2 regions of the Stenotrophomonas sp. YJH_SMC_94-11 genome follow, and region 2 is predicted to be linked to the other one. Evidence: riboswitches for the same ligand, from Rfam matches in the RefSeq annotation. Region 2 holds a riboswitch; the other holds the start of a gene.
The links. Region 2 has a riboswitch for thiamine pyrophosphate ahead of thiC (phosphomethylpyrimidine synthase ThiC). Riboswitches for the same ligand answer to the same signal wherever they lie in the genome.

Region 1: it holds a riboswitch for thiamine pyrophosphate, as region 2 does, so the genes downstream of both, AC5P74_RS10730 (TonB-dependent receptor) here and thiC (phosphomethylpyrimidine synthase ThiC) in region 2, are expected to answer to the same signal.

What each region holds. Positions count from the first base shown of each region.
Region 1 is NZ_JCAFTR010000005.1:66,201-72,572, forward strand. It holds gene AC5P74_RS10720 (glycine zipper 2TM domain-containing protein) at 337-729, shown strand; gene AC5P74_RS10725 (phosphotransferase enzyme family protein) at 858-1,982, shown strand; TPP riboswitch at 2,093-2,188, shown strand; gene AC5P74_RS10730 (TonB-dependent receptor) at 2,259-4,448, shown strand; gene pnuC (nicotinamide riboside transporter PnuC) at 4,457-5,029, shown strand; gene AC5P74_RS10740 (hypothetical protein) at 5,126-5,542, opposite strand; gene AC5P74_RS10745 (Dyp-type peroxidase) at 5,629-6,372, opposite strand, start outside.
Region 2 is NZ_JCAFTR010000001.1:730,669-737,040, reverse strand. It holds gene AC5P74_RS03285 (winged helix-turn-helix domain-containing protein) at 1-2,168, opposite strand, end outside; gene AC5P74_RS03280 (ion channel) at 2,428-3,099, opposite strand; gene thiC (phosphomethylpyrimidine synthase ThiC) at 3,236-5,080, opposite strand; TPP riboswitch at 5,162-5,263, opposite strand; gene AC5P74_RS03270 (BCCT family transporter) at 5,488-6,372, shown strand, end outside.

The sequences.
Region 1 (6,372 bases), on a different contig from region 2:
TGCGGTGCAGAGCGCGCCTGACGTGCTGCGGCCGCAGCAGGTGACCCCGCAGGAGCAGGCGCGGCAGGCCCAGAAAGCGATGGGCGTCGGACATGCCAACGCCTTGGCAGAGAAGGGAGGGGCCACCTCCGCTGCCCTTTCCCTTTCCGCCAGCTGAGCGGCCGCAGCCGCTTTCAGCCTTGCTTCATGCCGCCTGCCGCTAGATGAATGCGCAAGCCGCTCGGTGCACCAGGCAATGTTCCGGCAATGTTGGAACGCCAGCGTGGACATCACGGCAGCCGGGGCGCCCCGCGCCCTCCCTGCCCAGCGTGGCATGCACCTCACAGGAGAACGAACATGCTCAGTACTTCCACACTCAGCTTCCGTGGTCTGGCGATGGCTCTGGCGCTGGTTGCCGGTGTCGCCGTGGTCAGCGATGCCAGCGCGATGTCGAGGAAGGACAAGCGCACCCTGGTCGGCGCCGTGGTCGGTGGCGTGGCCGGCAACCTGCTCTCCAACGGCGACCCTGCGGCCACCGTGGGCGGTGCCGTGGCTGGTGGCGCAATCGGCAATCTGACCACCTCCGACCGCCGCGACCGTCGCTATTACGACAATCGCTACGACCGCCGTTACGATCGTGGCTACTACCGCAGCGGCTACTACAATCGTGGCGACGACCGCCGCTGGCAGCGCGAGCGTTACTACGACAACCGCTACTACCACGACCGCGGTCGCCATCGCGGCTGGTAAGCGGCACGGCGGCGTTACCCTGCCGATGGCAGAAACGGGCGGGTCGATGACCCGCCCGTTTGCGTTGGCCGCGCGCATGGCGTTGAATGCGCAGCCTTGGATGTGACTTTCCCCTCTCGGGCTGCGGCATGACGTCTACCTCCCACCGCGTGCAGGGCCTCAACAACGACGAGGTCGCTGCCGACTGGCCACCGATCAGCGCGGCGGACATCGCGTGGTTGCGACAGTGCTATCCGCAGCTGGACAGCGGCAGCCAACCGCGCTGGCACAGCCCGCGACCGCTGTCGGCTGCCGCCATCGTCGATGGCACGCGCGGCGCGGTATTCATCAAGCGCCATCACCACAGCGTGCGCAACGCGGCCTGCCTGGAAGAAGAACACCGCTTCATCGCCCATCTCGACGCTGCTGGCGTGCCGGTGACGCAGGTGCTGGCAGCGACCGATGGTCACACCGCGGTCGAACACGGTGACTGGACGTTTGAACTGCACCACGTCGGCGCAGGCGATGACCTGTACCGCGACGCGGTGTCGTGGTCGCTGCTGACCGATGTCGCGCAGGCCCACGAAGCCGGACGCGCACTCGCACAGCTGCACCGCGCCGCCGCCAGCTACCACGCGCCCCAGCGCAGCACCCATCTGCTGGTGGCGCGCGACGACCTGATCCGCGCCGACGATCCGATCGCCGCAATCAAGGCAGGTCTGCACGCGCGCCCCGGCCTGGCCCGCTATCTCGCGCGCATTCCGTGGGAAGCACAGCTGCGGCGTGACGTGCTGCCGTGGCACACGGGACTGGCCGAGCGCCTGCGCGACGAACCACGGCTGTGGGCGCACAACGACTGGCATGTCTCCAACCTGCTGTGGCGCGACGGGCAGGTCAGCACCGTGCTGGATTTCGGCCTGGCCTCGCCCACCAGCGCACTGTTCGACCTGGCCACCGCCATCGAGCGCAACGCCGTGGCATGGCTGGAGCTGGAGCGCGGCATGGAGGCGGTGCGCATCGATATCGCGCTGGCGTTGCTCGATGGCTACCGCCAGGTGCTGCCGCTGTCGGCGGCACGCGTGCACCTGCTGGCGGACCTGCTGCCGATGGTGCATTTCGACTTCGCACTGTCCGAAGTGGAGTATTTCGAGGGCGTCACCGGCTCGACCGCCAATGCCGATGTGGCGTGGCAGCCCTTCATGCTCGGCCATCCGGCGTGGTTCCATACCGCCCCGGGGCAGGCACTGCTGCAGGCCCTGCACGCCGCCGCGTGATCCGGTTGACGCAGCGTTGGGGTCAGCGTTGGGGTCAGATCCCTTTCCGCAGGAAAGGGATCTGACCCTGGGTGGCGCTCGCAAATCCGTACCATTTGTAGTGAAATGGTCACCTGAAGCGGGGGTGCCTGGATCTGCCAGGCTGAGAGAGTCCCTTGGAACCTGATCCGGTTTGCACCGGCGTAGGGAGCTTTGAGCCGCAGCCACACCCCCGTCATGGGCCGGTGCACCTGCGCGCCGTCGCTTCGTCTCCCTTGTTGTCCGAAGACGAATCGAATGAACCGCTGCCTGCGCCCCACCCTGCTCTCCCTCGCCCTCTGCGCCGCGCTGCCGCTGCACGCCAGCGAGGCCGAAGCGTCCCCCGATGCGGCTGCCACCGGCGCCGAGCATTCGCCGACCGAACTGGCAGCGGTGCGCGTGCAGGCCGGCAAACTGAAGGCCGATACCTCGCGCGTGAACGCCTTCGGTGGCGGTTCGTGGAAGGACACGCCGGCCTCGGTGAACGTGCTCGAGCGCGATTACCTCGACCGCCGCCAGGTACGTTCGCTGTCCGAGCTGGCCAGCAACGATGCCTCGCTGGGTGATGCCTATGCGCCGGTGGGCTACTACCAGAATATCGCCATCCGAGGCTTCGCACTGGACGCGGCCACCGGCTACCGCTTCAACGGGCTGTCCATCGCCGGCGAACAACGCCTGGCGCTGGAGAACGTGCAGTCGGTGGAGATCCTCAAGGGTGAAGCCGGCCTGGCGGCAGGCGTGATGGCGCCGGGCGGGATCATCAATTACATCGGCAAGCGCCCGGCGGAAGTGCGCACCGCCACGCTCGGCACCGATTCGGAAGGCTCGCGCTACGTTGCCGTCGATGTCGGCCACTGGATCACCCCGCGCTTCGGCGTGCGCCTGAATGCCGCATGGGATTCCAGCCATTCCTACGTCGAGCACGCCGATGGCCGCCGCAACTTCTACTCGCTGGCCGCCGACTGGCTGATCGGCGAGCGCGGCAAGCTGGAAGTGGATGCCAACTACCAGACCAGCTCGCAGCGCTCGGTGTCCGGCTACCAGCTGCTGGGCGCGCGTGACCTGCCGCGCGGTGTCGACCGCGAGCATCTGCTCGGCTACCAGCCGTGGCAGCGTCCGGTGGATATCGCCAGCACCAACGTCACCGCGCTGCATACCTACGACTTCAACGACGCCTGGCAATCACGTGTATCGGTGGGCCATAGCCGTTCGGTGATCGATGACAACGTCGCCTTCGCCTATGGCTGCTACTACGCCGCGCAATGTGCCGATGGCAGCGTGCCGGGCAACTACTTCGCACCCAACGGCGACTATGACATCTACGACTACCGCAGCCCGGACGACACCCGCCGCAACCAGCAGGCCCGTGCCGAACTGCGCGGCCGCTTCGAGACCGGCAGCGTCGGTCACCAGCTGACCGTCGGCGCCGACTACTTCCGCCGCACCGTGGACAAGCGCCCGAGTGTCAACGAGTACGTCGGTACCAGCAACATCCACGAGGCACCGGTGCCGGTGTTCGCGCCATCGCCGAAGATGCCGGGCCCATCCGCACGACGCCTGGACAGCCGCCAGACCGCGTTCTTCGCGCTGGACCGGATGAGCTTCGGTGACGACTGGCAGTGGCTGGCCGGTGGCCGCTTCGTACGCCTGGATGAGCGCGCCTATGACAAGCGTGGCACCCCGCAGCGGCACAGCCGCCTGTCCCGGTTCCTGCCGCAGACCGCGCTGGTGTGGAAGGCTACCGACCAGCTCAACGCCTATGCCAGCTATGTGCGCGGCATTTCGCTGGGCCAGGAAGCGCCGTTCTGGACCAGCAATGCCGATACCTTCCTGCCGTCGGTGCAGTCGCGGCAGCTGGAAGTGGGCGTGAAGTACGTGCCGGTCGAGGCGCTGACGCTGGGCGCAGCCGTGTTCCGCATCTCGCAGCCGTACCAGTACGCCAAGCCCGACAGCAGCGACGTCGGCTACACCTTCGTCGAGGAAGGCACGCAGACCCACACCGGGCTGGAGCTGACCGCCAACGGCCAGCTGACGGATGCATTGCAGATCGTGGCCAGTGCCAGCGTGCTGCAGGCGCGCGCGCGCGACAGCGGCACGCCGGCCTATGAAGGCCATCAGCTGGTGAACGTGCCGAAGGTACGGGCCAGCGTGCACGTGGCCTACGCGCTGCCGTTCGTGCAGGGCCTGGATGTCACCGGCGGCTGGCGCTATGCCGGTGCCAACGTGGCACGTGCCGATGGCGGCGTGCGCGCACCGGACTACTCGGTGTTCGATGCTGGCCTGCGCTTCCAGCATCGCCTGCACGAGCGTGCGGTGACCTGGAACCTGTCGGTGGACAACGTGTTCAACCGCTTCTACTGGCGCGATACCGGCAGCAGCGGCGGTGACTACTACCTGTTCCCCGGCGCACCGCGACAGGCCCGCCTGTCGGTGACGTTCGCGCTGTGAGCGGCGTGATGCTGGAGTGGACCGCCGCACTGTTCAGTGTGCTCGGCGTCTGGCTGATGGCCCGGCGCCGGCTGGCGGCGTGGCCGGTGGGCCTGCTGTCGGTCACGCTGTATGGCCTGGTGTTCGCCGAGGCCAAGCTGTACTCGGATACGCTGCTGCAGGTCGCCTTCGGTGGCTTCCTGGTATATGGCTGGCTCAACTGGCGCCAGCACGCCGCCGATGAGGGCAGCATCCGCATCGTGCCGCTGGCGCGCGGCAAGCTCTTGCGTGACCTGGCCATCGGCCTGTGCGGCGGCGTGATGCTGGGCGCCGGGATGCACACCTTCACCGATGCCGCGCTGCCGTGGCTGGACGCGATGCTGACCGCACTGAGCCTGGTCGGCCAGTGGTGGCAGGCACGCCGCCACGTCGCCTGCTGGTGGGTATGGATCGCCGTGGACGTGGTCTATGTGGGTGCGTACCTGTTCAAGTCGCTGCATGTGACCGCCGCGCTGTACGTGTTCTTCCTCGGCCTGGCCGTGTTCGGCCTGCGCGCATGGAGCGCGGCCGCACGCGAACCGCAGGTGGCGCCGGATCGTTGATGCGGATGGCCGGGCTGTGCGCTGGCCATCCACAGTAGAGCCACGCCATGCGTGGCTGAAGGGTCACCGGTAGGCCCATCCACGCATGGCGTGGATCTACCGGTCAAGCACCAGGCCTAGTCGCAGCGGCTGGCGCATGTCGGCCGGCGGAGCCGCCTGCAACGGCGCGGCCTGCAGCGTCGCGCGCAGGTCGGCGTCGACCCGGGCGTCACCCAGGCTGTCGAATTCCAGTTTCGAGATATGGCCATCCGCCGCGATCCACACGCTCACCGGCAGCGGCGTGGGCGTGTCCGGGTGTGCCTGCAGCCATTCCAGCACGCGCTGCGCCTGCGGGTCCTGCTCCTGCTGCAGGCGCTGCTGCAGCTGGCCACCCACGGCGGTGGCGTAGGCCATCCAGTGTGCGGGAGCCTCCTGCGCGGAAACGCTGGCACTCCCCAGTGCCAATGCCCCGAACAACGCGGCAAGTGGCCGCCACCAGCGGCGCAAGCCGGTCCTGTTCCCTGCCATGACCATCGCCAGCCTCCTGCACTCCCATCCAGCGCGCCATGGTCGGCGCCATAGATGACAGGCGGATGGCGGGCCGTGATGGCCCGGCGCGATCACTCGCCCAGGTCGGCCAGCACCTTGCGCGACGGCGCGAAGAAGGTCACGCCGGTGGTGGCGGTGGAGAAGTCGAGGATGCGGTCGTGCAGCGGCGCGGGATTGCCGATGAACATGCGCTCGAGCATCTTCTCGATCACCCACAGGCGACGCGTGTAGCCGATGAAGTAGGTGCCGTACTCGCCACGGCCCGGGTTGGCGAACGGCATGTTGTCACGCAGGATTTCGTGCTCGCCATCGGCGTCTTCGATGGTGCACAGCGTCTTGTGCGACTTCTGCGCATCGGCCGGCGCATCGTCCAGCTCGATGTTGTCGTGCTTGGTACGGCCGATGATCGCTTCCTGCGCCTCGGTCTTCTGCGCGCGCCAGGCATCGAGGTTGTGCAGGTACTTCTGCACCACCACGTAGCTGCCGCCGGCATGTTCGGGGTCTTCATCGCCAACAATGGTGGCTTCCGGCAGCGACAGTCCTTCCGGGTTGGCGGTGCCGTCGACGAAGTCGAGCAGGTCGCGGCCATCGAAGTAGCGGAAGCCGGCCACGTCATCGACCGCCTCGACCGCATCACCGAAGGCCATCAGCAGGTTGCGCTCGAACGCCACGATCAGGTCCATGGTGCGTGCGCGGATGTGGTACAGCAGGTCACCGGGCGTGGACACAGCGGTGTGGGTCGCGCCCTTGATCTCGCGGAACGGCTTCAGCTCGCGTGGCGGCGTGGAGCCCACCAGCGGCTGCCACACGCGATG
Region 2 (6,372 bases):
AGCCCGTTGCCGGCGCTGAGCCGTTCTGCGTCCAGGCAACGTTCCGGCTCCTCCCGGCCGGGCTGGATGCGCACGAAGGTGGTGCCACACGTGGTCGAGGTACCGAGGTAGCCGATGCCGCTGTTGCCGGTCACGGTCCAGGCCCGGTATCGCCAGCGGCTGGGCCGGTCATCGCTGATCTGCTGCACGCTGGCCGGGGACAACGCGGCATCCGCCGACCACAGGCCACCGGCGGCCAAGCGGGTGAACAACACGCGGCCACTGCTCCGGTCAAAGCGCGCCTGCGACACCCCATCGATGCTGGCCAATCGGCGCCAGGGCTGGACGCTGCGATCGAACAGGCTCAACCGCGTGCGCTGGTCGGCATCGCGCTCGACCACAAACAGCTGCTGCGGCGAGGCGCCATACAGTGCCTGCAACGGCTGTTCGGCCGGAACCGGCAAGGGTTGCAGGCGTTCATCGCGTGGCGCGATTTCATAGAGCACCGTGCGCCCATGCGCATCGCGGCCAACCACGAGCAACTGCCGGCTGTCGGCCGACCAGTCAGGCGCCTGCCGCGCTTCCGGCCGCAGCCCTTCGATGGGACGCAGCGAATCCGGTCGCTGCATGTCCGCCCACCACAGGGCGAAGCTGCCGGAACGATCGGAGGTGAAGACCAGCTGGCGGCCATCAGGCGCTGCCATCGGCTGCCCATCGCGGCCACTGGAGGCGAACAGGCGCTCGGGCGTGCCGCTGCCCTGCATCGGCACCTTGAACACGCCGAACTGCGCGCGCCGGTGGACGAACGCCAGCATGCCACCGCGTCGCGAGACCGCTGGCCACTGCGCATCATCCAGGCCGGCATCGCGCAACGTGTGCCGCTCGACGTCCAGGTAATAGAGCCGCGCCTCGCTATCGACACGGCGACCGAAGACGATGGTTCGGCCATCGTCCAGCCAGGCCCAGCCGCGCAGCTCTGCCGCTTCATCGGTCAACTGCTCGGGCGTACCGCCCGCGGCTGGCACCCGCCACAGATCACCCAGCTGCGGGTTGCGCACGAACACCAGCCATTGCCCATCAGGCGAATAACGCGGTGCGTAGTCGAAGTCATCCTGGTCGACGCTGTAGGCCAGCGCGCGCCACTGGCCACTGGCCAGGTCCAGCACGCGGATGCCACGGTGCGCGTAGCGACCGACCATGCTGCCGAACACCAGGCCACGCCCATCTGGCGTCCAGTCGAAACTGAGCAGCTCCGTCCCATCGCAGCGTGTGGCCTGGCGCAGTGCGCCACCGGTGGCGCTGGCGATCAGTACCTGGCAGCCGCCGTCGGCGGAGAACCGCGCGAAGGCGATTTCGCGACCATCCGGCGACCAGTTCGGGAAGCGATCGACGGCACCGGCCGGTGGCGCCAGCAACTGGCGCGCCGGCGCGTTGCCGGAGGTCTGCAGCTTGATCGCGCCACCGCCGTTGCCATCCTCGTTGGCGCCCTCATAGGCCACCAGCGAACCGTCCGGTGACAGCGTGGGATAGGTTTCGAAGCCGCTGGTTGCGGTGATCAACCGATACGGTCGCTGCGGGCTGCCGATCACCCGCGTACCGTTCTCCACGGCAGCCTCCACCGGCGAGCTGCCGGCCGGTGCACGACGCAGCAGCAGCGTGGTCAACACCAGCAGCGTGGCCAGCATCAACACGCCCAGCACCAGCAGCACGCGCCGACGGATATGGCGCCAGCGGCGGCGCGCTGCCTGTGGATGCGCAGGCAACGCAGCAGTGGTCACCGGCTGCGCGGCCATGCCTTCGTCGTCGGGGACGCCTGCGGCCACGGGCTCGGCATCGTCCAGCACCTGCACCGGGACCAGAAGCCGATAGCCTGTCTTGGCGATGGTTTCGATGTAGGCCTGGCCGTTGTCGTCGTCGTTGCTGAACGCCTTGCGCAGCTGGGTGACGGCCTGGGTCAGCACATCGTTGGTCGGCAGCGTGTCCGGCCATACCTCGGCGAACAACTCGTCGCGGGTGACAACGCGACCCGGCTGCCGCAGCAGCACGCGCAGCACGCCCAGCGCCTTCGGCGTCAGCCGGCGCGGGCGACGCGCGCCGACGACCTCGACTTCGCGCGAGGACAGAGTGACGGTGCACTCTCCTATCCGGATCCGATCGGATACCGGGAACTGGATTTCGCTGCTGTTCATTTTCTGCTACACAGTAGAGACAGGTCCCGGGCAGTGTTTGCCTTCGATACCGCCCCGTCCTGGGAACAGCGAAAAGCCAGACTCCGCACAAAGCATCGGCGCATACCGCAAAAACAATCGAGCGCGCGAATACTAGCCTATGCAAGTTACCTCGCCTATCGCGTGGTCGACATCAGGCTCTCTCTCGCCGACGAATTCACATAATTTGCGACATCATTCGCGCCCTTTCGGGCGCGAAATTTTTATCTGGCGTTCATTTTCACATGCGCCGCAACATGGTCAATCCGACCAGCCGCGAAACCACCAAAGCCACGTACATCACGCCGGAAAACTGCTCCAGCATGACCAGCGCGCGTGCCTGTGGATGCAACGGCACGACGTCACTCAAGCCGACTCCAGACAGCAAGCTGAAGCTGAGATAAAGCAGCTCCATCCAACTGCGCTGCGAGCCTCCGCCGGTGCCCTGGAAGCTGCCCGGGTACCACTGCTGGCATACCGCGAATGCGAACGCAAATGCCCATGCAAGCAAGGTGAATGTCGCGCCTGCGGCGAACAGTTCGTCGCGGGTGACCTTGTGGTCCTGGAGCATGTAGGCAATCAGGGCGCCGGCCGTATAGAAGTACAGCAGGCTCTCCAGCAACTGTGCGGTGGTCAGCAGTGCGCTGCGGTCGAGCAATGCGCCAGCCAGCGAGAACACCACCGACGGGATGGCCAGCAGCAGTGCCAGCCAGGTGCCCAGTGGGCTGCGCTGGACCACCCACAGCGCCAGGCCCAGTACCGCCATGCCGAACATGCCCAGCGCCGCGCGGCCGGCAGCGGTGTCATCCAGCGCGGGGTACAGCAGCACCGCGATCAACTGGGCACCCAGCAGCCAGGCCGAAGGATGACGGCGGGCAATGGCCAGCCAACGGGTGGTCATGGCAACGGGCATGGTGTCCTTCCCCCAGGGTGATGCGCGGAGCATAGCGGGGAGCGGCGTGATGAGCGGTGGTGCCGGCCGCTGGCCAGCGCTCCTCCCGGCCCCTGCACAACCGGCCGCCGGCCGGCAGCCGGCACCCGGCTACTCGTCATCCCTGGTGGTAGACCTCTGCGCCAGCCGCGCGGAACTCCTCCGACTTCTCCTTCATGCCGGCTTCGGCGTAGTCACGCACATCCTGGGTGATCTTCATCGAACAGAAGTGCGGGCCGCACATCGAGCAGAAGTGGGCCAGCTTGTGCGCATCCTTCGGCAGCGTCTCGTCATGGAACTCCCTGGCCTTCTCCGGATCCAGGCCAAGGTGGAACTGGTCTTCCCAGCGGAACTCGAAGCGCGCCTTGCTCAATGCGTTGTCGCGAACCTGCGCACCCGGATGGCCCTTGGCCAGGTCGGCTGCATGCGCGGCAATGCGATAGGCCATGATGCCGTCGCGCACGTCCTGGCGATTGGGCAGGCCGAGATGCTCCTTCGGCGTCACGTAACAGAGCATGGCCGTGCCGAACCATCCGATCATCGCCGCGCCGATCGCGCTGGTGATGTGGTCGTAGCCCGGTGCGATATCGGTGGTCAACGGCCCCAGCGTATAGAACGGCGCCTCGCCGCACTCACGCAGTTGCTTGTCCATGTTCTCCTTGATCAGCTGCATCGGCACGTGGCCGGGGCCCTCGATCATGGTCTGCACATCATGCTTCCAGGCAGTCTTCGTCAGCTCGCCCAGCGTTTCCAGCTCACCGAACTGCGCGGCGTCATTGGCATCGGCGATGCAGCCCGGGCGCAGGCCGTCACCCAGCGAGAAGGTCACGTCATAGGCCTTCATGATTTCGCAGATCTCTTCGAAATGCGTGTACAGGAAATTCTCCTTGTGGTGCGCCAGGCACCACTTGGCCATGATCGAGCCCCCGCGGCTGACGATGCCGGTCACCCGCTTGGCGGTGAGTGGCACGTAGCGCAGCAGCACGCCGGCGTGGATGGTGAAGTAGTCCACGCCCTGCTCGGCCTGCTCGATCAGTGTGTCGCGGAAGATCTCCCAGGTCAGTGCTTCGGCGCGGCCGTCGACCTTCTCCAGCGCCTGGTAGATCGGCACCGTACCGATCGCCACCGGCGAGTTGCGGATGATCCACTCGCGGGTTTCATGGATGTGCTTGCCGGTGGACAGGTCCATCACGGTGTCACCGCCCCAGCGGATCGCCCACACCAGTTTCTCTACCTCCTCGGCGATTCCCGAGGAAACGGCGCTGTTGCCGATGTTGGCATTGATCTTGGTCAGGAAGTTGCGGCCGATGATCATCGGCTCGCTTTCCGGATGGTTGATGTTGTTGGGCAGCACGGCGCGGCCGCGCGCGATTTCATCCCGCACGAACTCCGGAGTGATGATCTTCTGGATCGAGGCGCCGAACGCCTCGCCCGGGTGCTGCTGCAGCAGGCCCGCATCGCGGATCGTCTCCAGCCGCTGGTTCTCGCGGATGGCAACGAATTCCATTTCCGGCGTGATGATGCCGCGCCGCGCATAGTGCATCTGGGTGACGTTCGCGCCTGCCCGTGCACGGCGCGGCAGGCTGCGGGCGGGGAAGCGCACGGCAGCGAGCTTCGGGTCGTGCTCGCGATCACGCCCGAACGACGAACTCAGGCCTTCGAGCTGCTCGGTATCGCCACGTTCCTCCACCCAGCCGCGACGCAGTGCCGGCAGCCCGGCGGACAGATCGATACGCGCGTCCGGATCGGTGTAGGGGCCGGACGTGTCGTAGACCGTGACCGGTGCATTCTCTTCGCCGCCGAACAGCGTCGGGGTGCGGGTCAACGCGATCTCCCGCATCGGCACCTGCAGATCCGGGCGCGAACCGGGCACGTGGATCTTGCGCGAGCCGGGAATGGGCCGGGTCACGGATTCGGAGAGTTGCTGGGCCTGTTGCTGCAGGGCGGAGAGCTGTGCGTTCATCGGCATCGTCCAGAAAGGTCAGGGACGAAGCGGCGGCGCACTGCGACCGCGCCCGGACGGTCCTTGGGCGGAGTCCGGGCACGGCTGCATTGCAAAGCTTCCCTACGCCGGTATGAGCCGGATCAGGTTCCAAGGGACTGTCTCAACCGTGGCCACGTGGCCTCGGTACCCCCGCTTCTTGGCGTGCATTAGAGCATAGACCGCCCGCTTCCGGATCTGACCCCAATCGCTGTTCGTTAACAGAACCATGACGTCGCGTTCAGTAACGTGCACGTCCGTCGCGCTCCCGCGACCGACGCTTCCTTCGCCGCCGACGCGGCCCCTGCCCGGTTCGCGCTGCATGCCGCCGGCCCTTCGCTGCAAGCTCTGCTCGCTCCCCTCAATCCCTTGATCGGAGAAGCTCCTTCATGGTGTTTCGCGTTTCCATCGCACTGGTTCTGCTGCTGGTGCTGCTTGCCGGTATTGCACCTGGCCCCTTCAATACCGTGGTGCAGAGCATCCTCGGCGAACTCATCCGCGGTATCGGCTGGCTGTACCTGCTGGTGGTGTTCCTGGCCCTGGTGTTCCTGATGTACCTGGCCTTCGGACGCTTCGGCAACCTGCGCATCGGTGGCGAAGACGCCGAGCCGGAGTTCTCGCGGGCCAGCTGGATGTCGATGCTGTTCGCCGCCGGCATGGGCATCGGCCTGGTGTTCTGGGGCGCCGCCGAGCCCATTTCGCACTTCAGCAAGCCACCGGAAGGGCTTGCTCCGCAGAGCCTGGATGCGGCACGCGCCTCGATGCGCTATGCATTCTTCCACTGGGGCCTGCACCCGTGGGCCATCTACGCGCTGATCGGGCTGGCAATGGCCTGGTTCCAGTTCAACCGCAACGGCCGTGGCCTGGTCAGCGACATGCTGCAGCCGATCATCGGCCGCCATCATCGCGGCTGGATCGGTCGCGTGGTCAACATCGCTGCAGTGGTCGCCACCGCGATCGGTGTCGCGACGACGCTGGGCTTCGGCACCATCCAGATCGCCGCCGGCATCGAGCGCGTGTTCGGCGTGCAGGCTACCGTCCCAGTGCAGATGACCATCATTGCCGTCGCCTTCGTGCTGTATATGGCGTCCACCGCCAGTGGCGTGGAGCGGGGTGTGAAGTGGCTGTCCAATTTCAACCTGGCGTTGGCTGCCCTGCTGGCAGCCATCCTGCTCGTGCTGGGGCCGACCGGCTTCATCTTCGATACGTTCACCACCACGCTGGGCTCCTACCTCAACCAGCTGGTGACAATGAGCCTGCGCATGTCACCGTTC